3 regions of the Pseudoalteromonas sp. A757 genome follow, and region 2 is predicted to be linked to each of the others. Evidence: predicted binding sites of a transcription regulator. Region 2 holds the regulator's gene; each other region holds the start of a gene.
What was found. The regulator sigma-54, encoded in region 2, starts transcription at its own class of promoters, with help from an activator protein. The targets are predictions, from matches to a motif close to GTTGGCACGNNNNTNGNNT.
Positions count from the first base shown of each region.

Region 1: DRB05_RS20940 (LruC domain-containing protein) is a predicted target of sigma-54. The motif match lies at 1,236-1,254, and genes of this name have one in related genera.
Region 3: DRB05_RS16570 (flagellar basal body rod protein FlgF) is a predicted target of sigma-54. The motif match lies at 1,365-1,383, and genes of this name have one in related genera.

Region 1 covers NZ_QNQN01000074.1:306,978-309,254, forward strand. Annotated here, with positions in the region: gene DRB05_RS20930 (WecB/TagA/CpsF family glycosyltransferase) at 1-20, opposite strand, end outside; gene DRB05_RS20935 (hypothetical protein) at 205-942, opposite strand; gene DRB05_RS20940 (LruC domain-containing protein) at 1,293-2,277, shown strand, end outside.
Region 2 covers NZ_QNQN01000071.1:42,646-44,922, forward strand. Annotated here, with positions in the region: gene hpf (ribosome hibernation promoting factor) at 1-33, opposite strand, end outside; gene DRB05_RS14445 (RNA polymerase factor sigma-54) at 63-1,562, opposite strand; gene lptB (LPS export ABC transporter ATP-binding protein) at 1,609-2,277, opposite strand, start outside.
Region 3 covers NZ_QNQN01000072.1:207,631-209,907, forward strand. Annotated here, with positions in the region: gene flgG (flagellar basal-body rod protein FlgG) at 1-547, opposite strand, end outside; gene DRB05_RS16570 (flagellar basal body rod protein FlgF) at 564-1,328, opposite strand; gene flgE (flagellar hook protein FlgE) at 1,452-2,277, opposite strand, start outside.

The DNA.
Region 1 (2,277 bases), on a different contig from region 2:
TCAAAATTTGACTCTCTCATAAATCACCTCGACTCCAGTTTCCTTACCTAGCTTTTGCTACTACCGTGCCAAAAGTATAAGCTATTGTTTTTATTTGAAATGTGGAAATTAAATGAAGTTAATGGTCGCAAAATGCAAAATAAATTCCGAATTAGAAAATGAATTTAGAAAAGATTAAAAATACAAAAAAAAGACCTAAAGGTCTTATGAAAAAACTTTATATTCTGAAATTACCCTGTTAAACAATATTGGGATCCGCTCTTGTACCTTTTTCAACTTTTCAGCCATCTCAGACTTTTTATTTAAATTGCAACGCAGCATTAATTTTGAAAATTTAAAAACAATTCGATGGAAGATGATATCGAGGAAAGAGCTTTTCATTGGGCCATAATTAAAATGTCTTATATAATCTTCACACTGTTCACTTCTTGTGTTATTCCACTTTTCATTAATAACTTCTAACCCATCACAGCCTTTTGCAAAGTGAATTACATGGCCGTTTTCTCCCCAGCCCACGGTATCTATGTCTGAAACAGGCTCATGGATTGCGTTAATGATTTGATCTAGCCACGCAATAGACTCAGGGCATGATTTCATTAACATCACCCCTGAGTTTAGCTTGCCGCTATATCCTTTCGCCATAAACAAAAATTTATCTGGTTTTACTAGACTTGTCAGTTCAGGACAATCATTTTGAATGTAGGCATCAGCATCAACAAATAAGACGTATTGGTAGCCGGCTGTCAATGCTGCGCGTAATAAGTACAACTTGAGCCAACAACACTCAGCACCAAGATTTGTCACCCACGGCTTTTCAACAACAATATATTCGTATCCCATTTTTTCCGCATATCTGCGCTGACTCTCAAGATGGCGGCGATATCTAATTTGGTACCCGTTCAGTGCTATGCTGAATATAAGTGTAGTATTTTTGCTTGCCATAAAGCCTCCTGTTTACTGTAACAGGCAGTGCAAATACTGCTCCAGCAATTAATCCTAAGTAACACCTAGCAAAAATAAAATTCATAAACATATGATTTTTATTAAAAATAAAATTTCGTATCCCTATCTTCACTCACTAAGCTACTTTTCTTTAGAAGAATGAGCTAGTCGTTTTAACTACTTATTTTAGATATATCACCAATCTGCAAGTCAGACTGCACTGCAAAATGCGAAAAACATGAACACCCTTCCCAAAATAAATCATAACTCAATGATAAATAATGATTTATAAAATTGGCACGGAAACTGACTAAAGTACTCCAAGCGAACTTCAGCCCTTGGAGGCAATCATGAAAAACATTTCAAAGTTAACATGTTCAATTTTTGCGTTAAGCGCCATAGTCTCTAACGCACTGGCAGTCGAAAAGCAGGGTTCAAACTATGTTTGGCAATTCAATTCTGGCCAGCCCTGGCCTCTGGGTTACAATCAAGCGACAGGAAAACCCGACCAACTAACATACGCCAGAGGGGAATATACGCCTGAATTTTTTAAACGGATTGCAAACGCTTTACCAGAAAGTCGAGTAAATGAAGCGTTTATAACTGGAGATCAAGGCTCAACAATACATTTGACTGAGGATGCAGAGGTCTTCATCACATTTATCCATGAGGGTGCGGGTTATAAAAACTCTTTCGGTTACTTTACGTTCGATCCCGAAAACCCTCCTCAAACACCAGAAGAAGTCCAAGAGAAAATTGTTTTTCCAAATTTGAGCTACCCCCACTTAACTAATGGTCACCGTGTGAGCATTGGAGAGTTCCCAGCTGGAACTAGTATCGGCTTTTTTATTGCAGCTAATGGATTTTGGTACTACACAGGGGTTAAGCCCTTCAAAGTTCCCTATTACTACTCGCTGTCTCATCTCAATCCAGAATCTGATGAGTCGCTCAAACAGCACTGTGTATTACTTCACGACGAAGAGCAAAATGAAGTGGTGATCGGATTTGAGGACTTACCACGAACTTGGGGAGATAATGATTTCAACGATGCCCTGTTCAGCGTTAAAAGTTCACCAGAAACCGCCATTTCAGCCTCAAATTTAAGCACAATGCCTGAATCAGATGATAGTGATGCTGATGGCGTACCCGACGACCAGGACGAGTTTCCAAATGATCATACCCGGGTGAGCAGTCAATACTTCCCTTCACAAGATGGGGTAGCAACCTTTGCTTTTGAAGACAACTGGCCTTATCGCGGTGACCATGATCTCAACGATTTAGTAGTAAAGCAGCGGATCAGAATCACGTTCGACAACAATAACCAAGTCAGCGGTT
Region 2 (2,277 bases):
TTCTACATGGCGACCAGTTAGATTTAGTTGCATAAGCATTTTTCCTTCTTGGGTTTTACGTCTTATATCAAACTTTTACGCTGATTTGACGGTGGAATGGCCAGGGATTCACGATATTTTGCAATCGTGCGTCTCGCTACCTTAATTCCTTGCTCAGCTAAGATATCTGCAATTTTGCTGTCACTCAATGGCTTCGCGGTATTTTCTGCAGCTATCAGCTTTTTGATAAGTGCCCTAATTGCTGTGGAAGAGCACTCACCTCCATTTTCTGTACTTACATGGCTAGAGAAGAAATACTTCAGCTCAAATATTCCCCGAGGTGTATGCATATATTTTTGTGTTGTCACACGGGAAATTGTGGACTCATGCATCTCAACCATTTCAGCAACATCATTTAGCACCATAGGGCGCATTGCTTCGGGGCCATGTTCAAAGAATGCCTGTTGTTGTTGCACAATGCAATTGGTAACTTTTAATAAAGTATCATTTCGGCTTTCTAAGCTTTTAATAAACCATTTTGCTTCTTGTAAATGAGAGCGAATAAACTGACTATCCGTACTGGATTTCGCCGTTCTAGACATCGCAGCGTAGTGATCGTTTACTCTTATTTTAGGCATAGCATCAGGGTTTAGCTCTACGACCCAACGACCTTTTACTTTTTTCACCGATACATCAGGGATCACATACTCAGGTTCTTCATGAATAATGCTTGCCGCAGGCTTTGGGTTAAGACTATGAATTAGCGTCATCACCTCTTTGAGATCGGCTTCTTTAAGGCGCGTTTTCTTAGCCAAAGTTCGATAGTCACGGCTGGCAAGCAAATCAATATGCTCTGTCAGGATCATTTTCGTTTCGGCAATCCATGGCGTATCTGGGGCGAATTGGTTTAGCTGAATACATAAGCATTCTTGTAAACTACGCGCAGCGATACCAACAGGGTCAAAAAGCTGAATACGTTTGAGTACGGCTTCGACTTCATCTAGCTCAATAGGCTCTTCGCTATCTTCGTCATTAATGCTCTCTAAAATGTCTTCGCAAGAGAGTGTTAAAATGCCTGACAGGTCGACCGCTTCAATAATCGCAATCGCAATAGCTCTATCTGTTGGACTAAATGGAGTCAACTCAAGTTGCCACATGAGATAATCATGGAGAGATTCAGAGGTTTCCCCTTGATAAACATTATCGTCATCAGGGAGTGGACCTGAGCTGGCGGCTGGAGCTGCGCTCATATACTCGTCCCAAGTGACATCCATGGCGAGATCATCGCTCACCGTGTCTTTGCTCATGGCGGTATCTGAGTCTATCTCATAGTCACTAACCGATGCTTCATCGCCTGAATTTTGATTATCTTCAGTGCTGCTCTTTTCTTGGCCGTGTTGGTCAGCATTTTCGCCGTCAGTATTATCACCTTCTTCCACTTCCAATAATGGATTGCTGTCTAATGCTTCTTGTATTTCCTGTTGCAGATCCAATGTACTAAGCTGCAGCAAGCGAATAGCTTGTTGCAGTTGTGGAGTCATTGTAAGTTGCTGCCCCATGCGCAGCTGTAATGATTGCCTCATGTATCTCTAACAATCCTTTTTAACAGTTATTAATACTACGTCTTAACTATAGCTTGAATTGTTCGCCTAGGTAGACATCTCTTACGGTTTGATCTGCCAAAACATGTTCTGGCGTGCCTGCAGCGATTAACTCACCATGTGAAACGATGTAGGCCTTTTCACATACGTCTAGTGTTTCTCTTACGTTGTGATCGGTGATTAATACACCGATACCGCGGTTTTTTAGGTGCTCTATGATTGTCTTTATATCTAACACCGAAATTGGATCAACACCAGCAAAAGGTTCATCTAACAGGATAAACTTGGGATTAGCGGCTAAAGCGCGAGCAATTTCTACCCGTCTTCTTTCGCCTCCCGATAATGCCATACCCTGTGAATCGCGAATATGTTGAATATTAAATTCATCTAATAACTCATTTAGCTCAGCCTCTCTTTCAACTTTAGTTAAGTCTTTTCGAGTTTCTAAAATCGCCATTAAATTTTGATAGACCGTGAGCTTTCTAAAGATTGAAGACTCTTGCGGAAGATAGCCAATGCCAAGTCGCGCGCGGCTATGCATCGGTAGTAAAGTGATGTCTTCGCCATCAATCTGAATAAAACCTTTATCGCTTGGTACTAATCCTACTATCATGTAAAAAGTAGTGGTTTTACCTGCGCCATTTGGGCCTAACAAACCTACAATACTGCCAGCTTGGACACTTAAGCCAACATTCTT
Region 3 (2,277 bases), on a different contig from region 2:
ATGGATTAATAAAGTCACTAATTGTCAATTGTCCGATAACAACGTTTTCAGCTTGTCCAGCAACTCGCACCGATACTTCACCATCTTGAGAAATAGTAATTGACTGTGCATCGTCGGGTACGTTCATCTCAGGTAACACAGGAAAACCCGCGCCTGAAGTAACTATCCGCCCTTCTTCGTCCGTCGTGAACTGACCATTTCTTGAATATGCGGTTGTGCCATCTGGCATCTGAATCTCAAAAAAGCCCGGACCTTGGATCATCCAATCCAAAGAATTTTCGGTACTTAACATATTGCCTTGAGAAAAGTTCTTTTGGTTGGCGACCACTTTGGCACCTGCACCAAGCATCAAACCAGACGGTAACTCTGTATCTTGAGAGCTGCGACCTCCGGGTTGATTGATGTTTTGATATAGTAAGTCTTCGAATATCGCCCGACTCTTTTTGTAACCAACGGTACTGGCGTTAGCCAAGTTGTTAGAAATAACTGAAATATCAGTTTGCTGAGCATCTAAGCCTGTTTTACTTATCCACAATGCCGGATTCATAATCTCTACCTCACTCTTAAACTATGCGTAGGAGCGAAGTGTGTCGCTCATCTATTTCTTCAGCTGTTTTCATCAGCTTAATTTGCATTTCAAATTGTCTTTGATGGTTGATCATATCGACCATCTCATGAACAGGATTGACGTTAGACATCTCTAAGAAGCCGCTCATCACTTTTGCGGTTGGAGATATTTCACAAAAGCCACAAATCCCATCTTCTAGCTTATCTTCTTTTGGTCTATAAAGGCCGTCATTACCTTTTTGTAGCTTGCTATTATCCGCTTCAATAATTTTCAGCCTATCAACCACTTCCAGAAAGTTAGCAGGAGCGCCTTGTGGACGCACTTGAATAGAGCCATCGTCACTAAAAACCACCTTATCAACAGGGATAGGCAAGACGATGGGCCCACCTTCGCCAATAAGTTGACGCCCGTGAGCGGTGACTAACGCACCATCATTACGAATGTTGAGTGTGCCGACTTTGGTGTAAGCTTCTTCACCCGACGCATCAACAACACTGATCCACGACTTGTCATCTACCGCAATATCAAGCTCTCGGCCAGTTTCAACAATTGCACCGCCAGTCATATTAGTACCAGGGCGCTCTTGCATCGCGAAAACTCGAGTAGGTAGCCCTTCGCCAAACGCCTGCATTGAGCGCGCTTGTGCAAAATCAGCTTTGAAGCCAGTCGTGTTGGCATTAGCAAGGTTATTCGCTTTAAGTGCCACACCGCGTAAGCTCTGCTTAGCGCCTGACATTGCGATATACACCATTTTATCCATGACGATGACCTATAAAATTCAAACTTAACTTAGTTAATGCAAGCACAGTGCCAAAGTGAGGAGATGTTTTTGACGGACATAAAAAAGGCTGCCTTTGGAGCAGCCTTTGGAGGGCATAATATATTATCGGATCTGTAATATATTTTGTTGTAATGTAGAGTTAACCTCAAGCGCCCGAGAGTTCGCTTGGAAGTTACGTTGAGCACTGATAAGGTCTACTAACTCGTTAGTCAGGTTAACGTTCGATTGCTCTAGGGCCGATGAACTAATACCACCAAGCGTACCTGTGTTTGGCTCACCCGCAAGAGGTTCACCAGAAGATAGGCTCTTCTTCCACTCAGTATTGCCAATCGCCTGAAGGCCTTGAGAATTCGGGAAGCGTACTAGCGCTACTTGCCCTAAGAACGTTGAGTCGCCGTTAGTATATGAAGCCACTACTTTACCATCAGTACCAATATCAATACCAGCTAAACGGCCAACGGTCGCACCGTCTTGCTCCAATGCTTTTACTTCAAATCGACCAGATGAGTATTGCGTTGGTAGTTTTTGAGCAGTATTTGCTTCATCACGCCAGTTAACAACAATGTCATTTGGAAAAGTTGCACCGTTATCAAGCAAGTTTGACATACCGATAGTTGGGTCAACTGCATCTTGAGGTCCAGCAAGACTTAAGGGGTTAAATGTCGAGCCAGTATTGTTACTAAATGTCAGTGGTGAAGCTGATGGATCATCCGCTGTTTGTGAAGGAATACCACTTGCGTCAAAACGAAATACGCTTACTGGTGTGTATGGCACAGGTGGTGTAGCTGTCGGGTCAATTTGCTGCGCATTGTGGTTAAATGGCTTATCGTCCATTGTTGCGTAAGTTGACCATTCATTATCCGCCGTTTTTCTGAAGAATAACTGTAATGTATGTGATTCACCCAACGAGTCATATACCGTAATTGCC